DNA from 2 places in the Shewanella sp. SR43-4 genome. Region 1 is predicted to be linked to the other one. Evidence: predicted binding sites of a transcription regulator. Region 1 holds the regulator's gene; the other holds the start of a gene.
The links. The regulator LexA, encoded in region 1, represses DNA repair genes until DNA is damaged. The targets are predictions, from matches to a motif close to TACTGTATNNNNATACAGTA.

Region 1 (7,860 bases):
AATAACACTAAACTGGTTAATGTTACCGAGCTCGCGGCGGCAGCACCGTTAATATTGGTCATCACGCGGTTAGCGAGTAAATTAACCGATGGAGTAAACCACGATGGTTTTTGATCAGGCTCTTTCGCCAGTTCGCTACGCCATTCTGGCGCTTGTTGATTTAAGAAGTGCTGTAAGTTAATCGGCTCACCAAAATTAACATAACCTTGGCCAAAATTGCCGAGTTTACGCAGCGCACCAAATAACTGCCAAACAGATTCTTTTTTCTTTTTCTTGCCGCTTAATTCTTTGTGGTAAGTGGCCACTTCCATCACATGATCATAACCTAAATATACTGGCACTAACGTCACTGGGCGCTCTATGCCGCGTAGTACACTGTTTATGGTCATTGCCAACATGCCGGTTTTAGGCGCAAGTAAACGCCCTGTACGCGAACGCCCACCTTCGGTGAAATACTCAACCGAATAACCTTTAGCAAATAACTGATCTAAATACTCACGAAATACTGCGGTATACAGTTTATTACCATTAAAGCTGCGGCGGATGAAGAATGCTCCACCACGGCGGAACATTGGCCCTGCTGGCCAAAAGTTCAAGTTAATACCGGCCGCAATATGCGGCGGAACCATACCCTGATAATACAAAATGTATGACAGCAACAAGTAATCCATATGGCTGCGATGACAAGGTACGTAGACAATTTCATGGCCATCATGGTGAAGCTGTCTTACCTGTTCAGCACCTTTGATATTGATACCGCTATATAATTTATTCCATAACCAAGTGAGAAAACGCTCGGCAATGCGCACTAAACTATCTGAATAGTCTGCGGCAATTTCATCGAGGTATTCAATCGCAGTTTCACGGGCTTTTTCAGGAGATACTTTTTTGTTGACCGCTTCTTCTTCAATAGCCTTTTTAATTGAATCTGACTTTAATAAAGAGGCAAATAGCATTTGACGATTAGGTAATTGTGGCCCTGTCATAACTTTACGTTGGCGACGGAAATGCACTCGCGCGACACGGGTTAATTTATGCGCAATTCTTTTATCTGTACCGTGCTCATCCGCCATATGGCGCAGCGATAACGCATTAGAAAACTGCACAAAATTATGTCGCCCTAAAAATAAAATCATCAGCCACTTACGTAACCAAGTTGGGTTTTCTCTTTCAAAAACAGCCGCTGTCATGCTGTCTTCTTCCTTACCAGGAGTACGTCCCCAATAAAGACAAACTGGCACTAATTGAATATCAAGGTCAGCATTCTCACTATGAAGCGATAATAAACGGGTAAAATAATTAAGGAACTTCTCACCACTTTCACGTTTACCAAATAGAGGTTTACGCCCCTCTAAACACACCACTCGAGGCACTCTTAAACCATCAAGCTGTAACGGCTCATAAGGACTTGGCATACCAAATCCTTCAGTGATTTCGCTCAAGGCGGCAATATCACTAATAGATTCCGTTTTCATCAAATAAACCAAGGGCTTGGTCGGATCTATATTGAGGTCATCAAACGGATCATGGGGCACCACAATGGTCTGTACCATCCATTTCTGAACCCATTTTAATGCTTGTAAAAATATTGAATCTGGTTTTGACATGGTTATTTTCGCAACATAAGCCATTGTAATATTATCGTATAGGATACCAGAAACCACCCTGCTTACACTATCTGGCCGACTTATCTTTACGCGTAAGCTCTCACTTTAAGGCATAGTGCAAGATAAAAAATATATAATAACTAATAAAAACATCAATTTAAGTTACAAAAAACCAATAAAACACAAAAAATAGTTGGTTAATACTTGCACGAACACAAACACTGTATATAATGACAGTCACTGTATAAAAAGACAGGAATCATCATGAGACCGTTAACGCCGCGCCAAGCAGAAATATTAGACTTAATTAAAAACAATATCGCCGAAACAGGTATGCCACCCACTCGTGCTGAAATTGCGAAACGTCTTGGCTTTAAAAGTGCTAATGCTGCCGAAGAGCATTTAAAAGCATTAGCCAAAAAAGGCTTTATCGAGATCATGCCTGGAACCTCTCGAGGTATTCGCTTACCTCATGAAGAACAGATTGAAACCGGTTTGCCTCTGATTGGACAAGTTGCAGCTGGTGAGCCTATTTTGGCTCAAGAGCACGTTGAACAGTATTATCAAGTCGACCCGAGCATGTTTAAACCTGCCGCAGACTTTCTGTTGCGCGTTCGTGGTGACAGCATGAAGAACATCGGTATTTTAGAAGGCGATTTACTCGCGGTTCATAAAATGCAACAAGCACGTAATGGCCAAGTTGTAGTAGCGCGTGTTGATGATGACGTCACCGTAAAACGATTTGAACAAAAAGGTAATGTGATTTATCTGCACGCAGAAAATGACGATTACACCCCGATTAAAGTTGATTTAAGTTGCCAAAGCCTAACCATCGAAGGGCTTGCCGTTGGCGTTATCCGTAATGGAGATTGGTTATGAACAAACTAATGGGCATCGCGCCACGTCACCCAGGCTTATGGGTAGATTTAGCTGAAACAGAATTGCATGGCAACCAAACCATTCGCACATTACAAACAGTCACCCAAGGTGAAGCTGAGTTGAGCCAGTTGTGTAGTCAACTCGCCACATTGAGCCAACAAGGTCGATGGATTGTGTTAATTAGCCCACCACACATTGGCTATAAACATATGCTGGCAAATGCTGGCGTGAGAATGGACCGTATTTTACTGGTGCACACTAAAGACGAAGTCGAAACCTTATGGGCGATGGAAAAAGCGCTTACCAGTGGAACATCAAGTGCTGTCGTCACTTGGACAAGCTCACTTGACGCTCGTGATAGTCGTCGATTAGAAATTGTGGCTAAAAGTGCACGGGCTTTAGGTGTGGTAATTGAGGATGTGAATGCTCACTTACCTCACAAACATCAACTTGTTAGCCCTACATTAATAAATGGAACAAGTAATTTTTGCTCATTTCACTAAGCATTAACCCTTACTTACCAAGCCCTGTATTGAATTCAGGGCTTTTTTTTCATCTTTTTTCAGTCAATTAGCCAACAAAGTGATCTTGATCAATGTTTAATCTACAGCTAATGTTGTTCCCAAGGATGAAATATTATTCATCTTTAATTGGACATGAATGACAGTGATTAAGATTACTTTCAGACAAATGAGCCAACTCAATATTGATAAGTTCAGTAGTAGGTACAAGCGTGGTGCACCGCTAATAATAAAACCGTAAACAACCTGTTTACTGCCACCAAGGTACTTTGAGGTCATCAAACTTTTTTCGGGAACCGAAAAGTTTGCATAGAGCAGAGAATTACTGTGTGACTTTTCTTTGTAATTGCTATTTGCAATGAACAGAGGAGCAGTCTTGTGAAGCAATGGTGGTATTGTTTACTGGTGGTGTTTATAGCACTTCCGCTTGGGGCATCAGAAATGTCCCTCAACATGACTCAAGGCGTGACAGATATCAGTGGTAAGGTTTATGGCCTCCACATGACGATACTTTATATCTGTTGTGCCATTGGGTTAGTGGTGTTTGGGATCATGATTTATTCAATGATTTACCATCGCAAATCAAAAGGCGCTGTTGCGGCAAATTTTCACGAAAGTACTAAAGTGGAAATAGCTTGGACCGTCATTCCTTTCATCATCTTAATCGCCATGGCTATTCCAGCCACTAAAACCTTAATTGCCATGGAAGACCCCAGCAATGCGGATCTCACCATCAAAATTACTGGGTCGCAGTGGAAATGGCATTACAGCTATTTTGATAAAGACATCGAATTTTACAGCACATTATCGACCCCCAGAGATCAAATCGATGGCATAGAGGCTAAAGGAGAGCATTATCTTCTTGAAGTCGATAAACCACTCGTACTGCCCATTAACCAAAAAGTGCGTTTTTTAATGACATCAGATGATGTGATCCACTCATGGTGGGTTCCGGCTTTTGCGGTTAAAAAAGATGCCAATCCAGGCTTTATTAATGAAGCATGGACCCGCATTGATAAGCCCGGAATTTATCGTGGCCAATGTGCCGAATTGTGCGGTAAAGACCATGGATTTATGCCCATTGTGGTGCAAGCATTATCAGAGACAGATTTTGATAACTGGTTAGTAGAGCAAAAGCAACTGGCCAGTAATGCCGCTGCTGCGGCAGCAGCATCACTGTCACAAACCTTATCTCTTGAAGAGTTAACCACCCAAGGTGAACAGATCTATCTTGCTCGTTGCGCCGCTTGTCACCAACCTAATGGTGCCGGCCTTCCAGGCGTATTCCCATCACTAATTGGCAGTCCTATCATAAAAGGCCCTATTGCAGGTCACCTCAACATCGTCTTAAACGGTAAACCAGGAACCGCAATGCAAGCCTTTGCCAAGCAACTTACCGCCCAAGAGATTGCCGCAGTGATTACCTTTGAGCGTAATGCTTGGGGCAATAATACCGGTGATGTTGTTCAAGCTGCTGATGTGAGTAATTTCTCTGGCGGCAATGAAGCAAGTACTGAAGCAAGTACTGAAGCAAATAAGACTGAAAGCACAATGGCCGCAACAGCAACTGAGAGTACCAATACTGCGACAGAAAAAGCGACTCAGGCTCTTGAAACCGTCGTAAAGGCTGTAACGCCAGAGGTTGTTGCCGTTGAAGATCTGCCCACCTTAACCTTGGAGCAATTAATCACAGAAGGTGAGCAGGTTTATGCCACCACTTGCGCCGCATGTCATCAAGCCACTGGTGCTGGTTTGCCAGGCGCTTTCCCTTCACTTATTGGCAGCCCTGTGGTTACCGGACCGGTTAGCGGACATATCGATATCGTTATGCACGGTAAACCAGGCACCGCGATGCAGGCATTTAGTAGTCAACTTAGCCCACAAAAGATGGCTGCGGTGATTACTTATGAGCGCAATGCGTGGGGCAATAATTCTGGCGAGGCGGTGCAACCTGCCGATGTCGCTAGCCATGGACAGTAGGGGAAGACAATGAGCACAACAACGCACGATACACTAGCTACCGCTCATGATGATCATCATCACGGAGCGCCGAAAGGGCTCATGCGCTGGCTACTCACAACTAATCATAAAGATATCGGTTCGCTGTACTTATGGTTTAGTTTTATTATGTTTCTCACTGGTGGCGCCATGGCAATGGTCATTCGGGCAGAGTTATTTCAGCCTGGATTACAGCTAGTAGAACCTAACTTTTTTAATCAAATGACCACGGTTCATGGTCTTATCATGGTATTTGGCGCAGTGATGCCAGCTTTTACCGGATTAGCTAACTGGTTAATTCCGATGATGATCGGTGCACCAGACATGGCTTTACCGCGGATGAATAATTGGAGCTTTTGGATTTTACCGTTCGCGTTTACCATATTACTCAGTTCGCTATTCATGGAAGGCGGTGGTCCTAACTTTGGTTGGACATTCTACGCACCGCTATCAACCACTTATAGCCCTGATAGCACCGCTCTATTTGTATTCGCCATCCATATCATGGGTATCAGCTCGATAATGGGCGCGATTAACGTTATCGTAACCATTGTTAACTTGCGCGCTCCTGGCATGACATGGATGAAACTGCCTTTGTTTGTGTGGACTTGGTTAATTACTGCCTTTTTATTAATTGCGGTGATGCCAGTGCTCGCAGGCGCAGTGACTATGGTGTTAACCGACAAGTTTTTCGGTACCAGCTTTTTCGATGCTGCAGGTGGCGGTGACCCAGTGATGTTCCAGCATATTTTCTGGTTCTTCGGTCACCCAGAAGTTTACATCATGATTTTACCCTCATTCGGCATTATCTCCGCCATTATACCGACCTTTAGCCGCAAGAAATTGTTTGGCTATTCCTCTATGGTTTACGCTACTGCCAGTATTGCTGTGCTGTCGTTCTTAGTATGGGCACATCATATGTTTACCACAGGCATGCCGGTATTCGCCGAGTTGTTTTTCATGTATTGCACCATGCTAATTGCGGTTCCTACTGGGGTTAAGGTGTTTAATTGGGTCGCTACCATGTGGCGCGGTTCGATGACATTTGAAACACCAATGTTATTTGCGGTGGCGTTTATCATTCTGTTTACCATTGGTGGCTTTTCCGGTTTGATGCTGGCAATCACCCCTGCTGACTTTCAGTATCACGACACTTACTTTGTGGTGGCGCATTTTCATTATGTACTGGTGACTGGGGCGATATTTTCCATTATGGCGGCGGCATATTATTGGCTGCCAAAATGGACCGGTAATATGTACAACGAAACCTTAGGCAAGTGGCATTTTTGGTGCTCAGTGATCTCTGTCAACGTATTGTTTTTCCCAATGCACTTTTTAGGCTTGGCGGGTATGCCTCGTCGAATCCCAGACTACGCAGTACAGTTTGCCGATGTGAATCAAATTGTTTCGATTGGTGGATTCGCATTTGGTTTATCGCAGTTTATTTTTCTCGCTGTGGTGCTCAAATGTATCAAAGGTGGCAAACCGGCTGGCGATAACCCTTGGGAAGCTGCAGAAGGTTTGGAATGGACCATTGCCAGTCCAGCGCCATATCACTCGTTTACCACTCCGCCGGAGATAAAATGAGATGACACAGCCAAAAAAATCAAATCGTAAGTTATTAATCATGCTGATTGCTGGATCAATTGGTATGTTTGGGTTTGGTTTTGCATTGGTACCGCTTTATGACGTGCTCTGCGATACATTGGGGATTAATGGCAAAACCCAAAATAGCGCCAGTAGCTATGAAGCGGTAGTGGTTGATAAAAGCCGTACCGTTACCATTGAATTTGTGACCCAAGTTCAGTCAGATATGCCATGGGAATTTAGCCCTAAAGTGAACCAAATAAGCGTGCATCCTGGTGAGCTCACTCACGCACAATTTTTGGTTAAAAACCTGTCTGCACACGACACCGTAGGCCAAGCAATCCCTTCAGTATCACCTGGACAAGGAGCGGCGTACTTCAATAAAACGGAATGTTTTTGCTTTAACCAACAACCCTTGGCCGCATCAGCAACAGCAGAATTACCACTGATTTTCTACGTGGACCCGGATTTACCCGCGTCTATTAATACATTGACTCTCTCTTATACCCTCTATGACATCACCGATAAACAGACGATCGTCGTAGAGCAAGGAGCAGCAAAATGACCACAAAGTATCAAACTTATTATGTGCCAAACCAAAGTGCTTGGCCGATAATCGGTGCTATAGGCTTATTTTTAATTGCATTTGGCGCAGGCACTTATGTACAACAATTAGCCACTGAAAAAACCTCAGGAAGTTACATATTAATCACTGGTTTTGCCGTGATTATCTTTATGATTTTTGGTTGGTTTAAAACCGTTATTGATGAATCAATGGCAGGACTTTACTCACCACAAATGGATCGTTCATTTAGGCAAGGAATGAGCTGGTTTATTTTTTCAGAGATTATGTTTTTTGGGGCTTTTTTTGGCGCATTATTTTATGCACGTATGATTTCAGTACCTTGGCTTGGTGGCGCATCGAACAATGCCATGACTCATGAGGTACTGTGGCCTGCCTTTGAAGCAATTTGGCCTTTGGTGAAAACACCTGATGGTAGCGCAACCGAGGCGATGCCATGGACGGGTTTGCCATTAATCAACACCATCATCCTGTTAACCTCATCGGTTACCTTGCACTTTTCCCACATCAATCTCGAAAAAGCCAATCGTAAGCCATTGATCATCTGGTTGGCGTTAACGGTGATGTTGGGGATTGCGTTTCTCAGTTTACAGGTCGAAGAATACAGCCATGCCTATCAAGAAATGGGCCTAACCCTGTCTTCAGGAGTGTACGGTAACACCTTCTTTTTGTTAACCGGATTTCA
Region 2 (7,860 bases), on a different contig from region 1:
GTTGAAAAGTCTTTGCTTAAATTAATACTGGTAATTTGCCCAATAGGGAGTTGCTTATATCTAACTTGCGCGCCATTACTGACTCCCGTATGCGTATTGGCCACTACGGTGAGCTTAAGCTTAGCTTGAGTGAGTAAATCTGGGGCCTCAGAGGCTAACTCAAATTGCATTGCTTTATCAGATGCTTGAGTACCAGGTAACACATTAATTACACTACCAGTGACCAGTCGACTGAGGTTTTTAATGCCTTTTAATGATAAGTCAGCTCCACTTAACCAAAATTGACTATCGCTGGTGATCAGCCCTTGGTATTGATGCTCAACTCGAGCGCTAAACTGCACTCCAGTGTCGGTCAAACTCACTTTTTCTATTTCACCAATAGCAATACCGCGGTAGATGATAGACGTGCCTTCATTTACACCATCGTTGTCGGTCGCGGTTAAACTAAAATGTACCCCTCCAATAGCAGAAAGCTCATCTTGGTAAAGAATATAAGCATCACCATTTTGCGCTTTTTCAGTATAGCTTCCGGTATCAAAGCTGATCCCGCCAGCCAAAATAGATGCAATACTCTCAGTACTGACTTTAATACCCGCTAAAGAGGCATCAATCTTCAGCCCAGATACATTCCAAAAGTGTGAGTCTTTGTTAACTAAATGGGCATATTGTTCTTGAACAAAAGCGCTGATAATAATTTGCTTATTACCATCTAAGCGATAGCTGACAACGCTGCCAACGGGTGCTTGACGGAAAAAGACTGGTGAACCTACATCAATAGAACCCAGTTTAGGCGATTTAAGCTCGATCATTATGCCTTCACTGCCGGGGAGAATTGCGGGTGCTTCGCGCTGTGCTTCAAATTCAGTTGCCGAACGGCCATCTCCGGGCTGGATGGCAATATAATTACCCGAAAATAGCGTATCTAAGCCTTCGACTCCGGTAATACTGGCTTTGGGTTTGACTAACCAAAACAAGGTGTTTTTATTCAAAAATGGGTCGGCGCGATAATCCATTACCACTTTGACATTAACACCTTTAAGGTCATCATCAATACCAATATCGGTGACTTTACCGACCGATAAACCTTGGTATTTTACTAATGTTTTACCAATATCAATGCCTGCGGCACTGGGAAAGTGGATTAAAATTTCAATGCCTGACTCTTTAATGCTTTTTACCCCTAACCAAGCACCCAATATTAAGGCGACAATAGGCAATAACCATATTGGCGAGAATAATTTTTTCTTAACAATTTTCGGTGATTCAATTTGTGTCATCGGTGTTTTCCAAGCGGTCCCAGAGTAAACGAGTATCTAACACTTTTGCCGCAAGTTGTGTCAGTAAGATCACTAACGCAAATGCAGTTGCAGCAGGTGCAGGTTTAGCATCTAACAGTTGTCCCATATTCACTAAAGCAACGGTTAATGAGATAACGAATAAGTCGAGCATCGACCAACGGCCAATCCATTCAATAATGTGAAAACCAACCATTAATTTTCTTTTTGATACCGGCAAGTTAAAACTGATGGCGGTTAAATAAGTGGCTAAGCCAAAAATCTTAAGCCAAGGTACTAAAATACTGGCAGTAAAAACAATTACCGCTATCGGCAACATGCCTGTTTGCACTAAATGGCTAATACCACTAAAAATAGTATCCTTAGTGACCACCCCGCGGTTTGTCAGGAGGGTGATAGGGTAGATGTTAGCGACGATAAGTAAAATAGTGGCTGTAATCAATAAAGCCCAACTCTGCTGGATACTGGCATAATTACGATTGCTCAATTGGCTAAAACAGCGCTGGCAATGATTTTTGCTGGTTAAATTCAGCTTGCGACAGACAGGGCATAAACATAAGCCTAACTTTTGCCCTTGCAAAGAGGCTTGAGCTTTTTTTGGGGCTTCCTGGTTAATATTTACATGAGGCTCTTCACTTGCTGAGGATAGCTCATTAGCGGGATTCATTGGAGTTTTAGGCATCAACATAACTCCACATGTGCTCAAGTTTATATTCACGTTGTAAAAAAAGAATGATGACAAACAGCATGGTAAAACTGAATGTCCCCATACCAAAATAGACATCAGAAAAATCAGATAGTTGGAATGCAGATACCAAGAAGCTGATGACATAAATTTCTAGCATGGTCATTTGTGATATCAAACCATGATTTTTTAGCAATGTCGTATAAGTTCTTTGCCAAAATGAGCTGTGCAATTCTAATTTGACAATAACAACTTGCGCCAGTATCGACAATATTAATAATCCAGGGGCGATAACAGCCGCAACCATTACCGCTAAGCCTACGACCCAATATCCTTCGGCCCAAACCGTCATAGCAGCCTGCATTACGGTCGTGGTTCTGACACTGCCAAGAAAGTGAATTTCGAGTACTGGTAACAAATTAGCGGGAATGAAAATAATTAACGCGGCAACGCATAGCGCCAACATACCATTGATAGAGCAGTACGGTGAATCATAGAGAACAGTATGACAACGCGGACAAATAGCGCGAGAACTAGAGGGTAACGCTCGTTTTCTCACTGCCAAATCACATGATCGGCATAGTATTATAGAATCATGATCATCAAATTCATTCATGAAAAATTAATCTAATCCATAGTGAAAATCATTATCGGGTAGCTAAGAGGTAAACCTCTCAACTTTGCCTCATATTGGCAAATAAATGTGTCATTTGTTAAAAGAAACTCATTAATGTGTATTTGATAATATCAGAATAATCAGAACACTTGCATCATAAGTTAACTATGTGAGATTCTATGCACTGTATATAAAAACAGTGAGGATTACATCATGGCAGTGATAACCCAATTTGTCGTGGTCAGAGAAGGGGTGGAAAAGATGACATTTATATCGAAAAAAGAGGCTGATGCCTACGATAAGATGCTCGATATTTCCGATAACCTAGTGCCTTTTCTTATAAAGGCAGATCTTGGACTCGATGAAAATAAGTGCGAACAGTTGGCATTTTATCTCGCAAACAATAAAGATGAGCTTTCTAACTTGCTAAAAGGCGTAGTACAGGTTAAAAACGCTCCTGCAGTTAAAACCAAAAAGACTACGGCTAAAAATACCGCTGCAGAATAGCCGTATTTCAAACTTTTGAAGTAGATACCAGCTTAAGGAATGGAAATGAAAACCGAATTTTACCAAACATTAAATCGTCAAGCTCAAGCGTTACTTGAAGGCGAAGATGATTTGATTGCGGCAATGGCAAATTTTTCAGCGTTGTTAAATGACAACCTTGAGGATCTCAACTGGGCTGGTTTTTACATCAAGCGTGGTGAACAGCTCGTCCTTGGTCCTTTCCAAGGTAAAGTTGCGTGCACTCGAATTGATATGGGCAAAGGTGTTTGTGGCACCGCTGCTGCAGAAAATATCACCCAACGCATCGCCGACGTGCATCAATTTGATGGTCATATAGCATGCGATTCTGCCAGTAATTCCGAAATAGTCATTCCTGTAAGGCAGGGCAATGAAGTGGTGGCAGTGTTAGATATTGACAGTCCATTACTCAATCGTTTCGATCAAGATGATCAAATTGGCTTAGAAAACATGGTAAAAAGTTTCGAAACTTGCCTATTTGGTTAAATAGCGAACAAAATAGATTAAATCATGGTCGCATTCGCTGTCGCGGGCTTTATAATATGCCGCTAAACGCATTTGTGCTGGATTTACTGATGAGCGATGATTAAGCTGAGAGTAAGTTTGGTTAAATTGTTAAGGTTTGTTTCAATGACTTTAGCAAACTGGCGGATAGTGATATTTTGTACGTTGAGCCTTAACGGTAAGGTTTAACGAAAGATGAACGACTGCATGGCAAATTTCTGCCGCATAATCAGTCCCTTTATTAACGTGGAAGTAAAAATGGAATCAACAGACAAGTTGACCGACACCAACGCAATTTTAGCGTATTTATATGAAACCTTTCCTTTATGCTTTATTGCAGAAGGTGAAACTAAGCCATTAAAAATTGGTCTGTTTCAAGATTTGGCTGAACGGTTAGCTGATGATTCTAAAGTCAGTAAAACACAACTACGTGTAGCGCTTCGTCGTTACACCAGCAGCTGGCGCTATTTGAAAGGCGTTAAAGCGGGCGCTAAACGTATTGATCTTGACGGTAATGAATGTGCTGAATTAGAGCAAGAGCATATTGACCATGCTATTTTGACGCTCAAAGAGAGCCAAGATAAAGCCAAAGCAAAACGTCAAGCTTTAGCACCCAAAAAGCCGGCTAAGAAAGTGGCACCTAAACGCGCTCCAGCTGTCAAAAAAGAACGTCCAGCGCCAGTCGTTGCTCCTGTGATTCAACTTGTGCCAGCTAAGCTTGAAGATTTAAAACAAAAACAACGCGTTAATGTTAAGTTAGGTGCTACCCCAGTACCAGGTGTTGTGACTGATATTAATAAAGAAGATGTGCATGTTCAGTTAGATTCTGGCTTGTCCATCAAAGTACGTGCAGAGCACATACTATTATAGAAATTTAAGGAGTACTTGTTGATGCGAAAACTTACCTTGGCCGCGTCAATTGCCAGTTTATTTGTCGGCTTTTCGGCATGGGCAATTTCACCAACGATTCAAATCAGCGAGTTACCTAAACTAGCACAAGAGCCACAACATAAAGTGGCTAGCAAGCGAGTGACAACATTGTTCACTCGCTCGCATTATCATCGCTTTAATCTTGATAATGCATTTTCTGAACAAATATATTCCCGCTTTCTTGAGCAGCTTGATTATCGTCGAAATGTACTAACTGCGGCAGATATTGCGAGCTTTAGTCAGTATAAAGAACAGTTTGATAATATGGTCGAGTCTGGCGATATTAGCCCCGCCTTTGCTATGTATGAAGTTGTGCAACAACGTCGCTACGAACGTTTTGCTTATGCTTTATCTTTGCTCGATAAAGAGTTTGACTTTACCCAAGCAGGCGATGCTTATGAATTTGATCGCAAAGATGCACAATGGCCAAAAGATGAAGCTGAAGTTAATGAGCTTTGGCGTCAGCGGGTTAAGTATGATGCATTAAATCTCAAGTTGACTGGTAAAAAATGGCCTGAAATTGTTGAAGTGCTCGAGAAACGTTACAACAATGCCATTAAACGTTTAAGCCAAACCCAAAGCGAAGACGTATTTCAAACCGTAATGAATGCGTTTGCTCGCAGCGTTGAACCTCACACCAGTTACTTATCTCCACGTAATGCTGAACGTTTCCAAATGGAAATGAACCTAAGCTTAGAGGGCATTGGTGCTGTGTTGCAAATGGATGATGATTACACTGTTATCAAAAGTTTAGTGGCAGGAGGCCCTGCTGCCAACAGTGATAAATTATCGCCAGAAGATAAAATTGTTGGTGTTGGTCAAAAAGACGGTGGCATTGTTGATGTTATTGGCTGGCGTTTAGATGATGTGGTTGATTTGATCAAAGGTCCAAAGGGTAGCGAAGTTGTATTACAAATTTTACCCAAAAAAGGTGGCGCAAATGCTAAACCTTTTGAAGTGGTCATTACCCGTGACAAAATTCGTTTAGAAGATCGCGCAGCTACCTCAAAAGTAATTGAACCTAAAGAAGGTCAGTACGCCAATCGTAAAGTCGGTGTGATTCAAATCCCTGGATTTTACATGAATCTGTCGCAAGACGTGGCTAAAGAAATCGCTAAACTTGAAAAAGACAATGTTGAAGGCATTATTATTGACCTTCGTGGTAATGGTGGTGGGGCGTTAACTGAAGCCACATTATTGACCGGATTGTTTATTGATCAAGGGCCTGTTGTGCAAATTCGTGACGCCAATGGTGGTATTAATCAAAATCGTGATAATGATGGTATTAGTGCATACAGTGGTCCACTGACTGTGATGGTAGATCGTTACAGTGCATCTGCATCAGAGATTTTTGCTGCGGCTTTACAAGACTATGATCGCGCTTTGATTGTGGGTGAATCGACTTATGGTAAAGGCACGGTTCAGCAGCATAAAAGTTTAGGTCGAATTTATGACATGTATGAAAAACCAATTGGTCATGTTCAGTATACCATTGCCAAGTTTTACCGTATCAATGGTGGCAGCACACAACGTAAGGGTGTTACCCCAGATGTGCGCTTGCCTACTGCTTTAGAAGCGGGTGAATATGGTGAATCGGAAGAGAAAAATGCGCTTCCGTGGGATAAAGTTCCTGCTGCTCAATACACTACATTAGGCAATATTACACCTATGTTGATAAGTTCTCTTGATGTTAAACATCAAGCGCGGATCAGCAATGACGAAGAGTTTAGTTATATTTATCAAGATATAGCTGAATTCAAAAAGCATCACAATGACAAAACCATCTCGCTTGTTGAAAGTGAACGTCTTGCTTCTCGTGAAGATGATGACAAGCGTGCACTCGATCGAGAAAATGCCCGAAGAGAGCACGATGGTTTAGCAATTGTTAAGTCACTAGATGATATAGAAAAGACCGATGACAGTAAGTTACCGGATGCCTTTTTAGATGAAACGGCTTATATCACGCTTGATATGGCGGATGCAGAGAAATTGGCAAAAACAAACTCAAAGTGATTTTGTGTGACAGTTAACAAACGCGCTTAGGCGCGTTTTTTCTTAATAATAACAACCTCAGCTCTGGATATAAACGGTTGCAAACAGTCCTTCGCATCTCTAACTGCGTTGTGTCGACTTGCAGTAGGTTAACTGCGGTCGATTCGGCTTGTTAGTAAAATGACCTTTTTGAGGTGGAATAGGCAGCATATTGATATTTTATCCCATTTATCCAATCACTTAACCACGGCTGAAGTGAAATAAAAACAATACCAATTCGATAACGTTCCCACACAAGTTTAATCATATTGGCATGAGTACCATTGAAAAGGATCCTGTATGAACCAAGCGCAAGAGAAACACCTCAAAGATTATACTAAGCCTGCATTTACCATTTCTCATGTAGATTTAAACGTTATTCTTGATGGCAAGAATACCAAAGTAACGGCTGTTAGTAAGGTGATCCGTAATGGCCAACATCAGCATGATTTAGTGCTTGATGGTGAACAACTCTCTCTGAGCTCAGTCAAGCTTAATGGTACAACGGCAAACTATCGTCAACACGAAAGCCAATTAACGATCACCACTGAGCTAAATGAGTTTGAATTAGAGGTGGTTACTTTACTTGACCCTGAGGCAAATTCGAGTCTTGAAGGTCTTTACATGTCTGATGGTGCTTATTGCACGCAATGTGAAGCCGAAGGATTTCGTCGCATTACTTACTTTTTAGACAGACCCGATGTTTTGGCTATTTATACCGTACGTATTGAAGCCGATAAACATGCTTTTCCTTTTTTGTTAAGTAACGGTAATTTAATTGATAAAGGCGAGATGCCACGTTCTGGACGTCACTTTGTTAAGTGGCATGATCCATTTCCAAAACCAAGTTACTTATTTGCAGTTGTCGCTGGTGACTTTGATTTGCTTAATGACAGCTATACCACTCAGTCTGGTCGAGAGGTGACACTGCAAGTTTTTGTTGATAAAGGTAATTTACATAAAGCCGATCACGCGATGGCGTCATTGAAAAAATCGATGAAATGGGATGAAACCCGTTTTGGTCTTGAGTACGATCTCGACATCTATATGATTGTGGCAGTTGATTTTTTCAATATGGGAGCGATGGAAAATAAAGGTTTGAATGTGTTTAATACTAAATACGTTCTTGCTGATAAAGCCAGTGCTACTGACGAAGATTATCACGGCATTGAGTCAGTTGTTGGTCATGAGTACTTTCACAACTGGACGGGTAACCGAGTAACCTGTCGTGATTGGTTTCAACTGAGTTTAAAAGAAGGCTTAACCGTTTTTCG

Region 2: the regulator LexA is predicted to act here: its motif matches at 2,779-2,798, upstream of H5123_RS04500 (YebG family protein).

What each region holds. Positions count from the first base shown of each region.
Region 1 is NZ_JACJEB010000006.1:93,416-101,275, reverse strand. It holds gene plsB (glycerol-3-phosphate 1-O-acyltransferase PlsB) at 1-1,607, opposite strand, end outside; gene lexA (transcriptional repressor LexA) at 1,872-2,486, shown strand; gene H5123_RS08520 (cell division inhibitor SulA) at 2,483-2,989, shown strand; gene coxB (cytochrome c oxidase subunit II) at 3,386-4,987, shown strand; gene ctaD (cytochrome c oxidase subunit I) at 4,997-6,592, shown strand; gene H5123_RS08505 (cytochrome c oxidase assembly protein) at 6,594-7,157, shown strand; gene H5123_RS08500 (cytochrome c oxidase subunit 3) at 7,154-7,860, shown strand, end outside.
Region 2 is NZ_JACJEB010000003.1:144,852-152,711, forward strand. It holds gene H5123_RS04485 (PqiB family protein) at 1-1,277, opposite strand, end outside; gene H5123_RS04490 (paraquat-inducible protein A) at 1,264-1,977, opposite strand; gene H5123_RS04495 (paraquat-inducible protein A) at 1,970-2,596, opposite strand; gene H5123_RS04500 (YebG family protein) at 2,810-3,103, shown strand; gene H5123_RS04505 (GAF domain-containing protein) at 3,149-3,607, shown strand; gene proQ (RNA chaperone ProQ) at 3,884-4,495, shown strand; gene prc (carboxy terminal-processing peptidase) at 4,517-6,568, shown strand; gene pepN (aminopeptidase N) at 6,887-7,860, shown strand, end outside.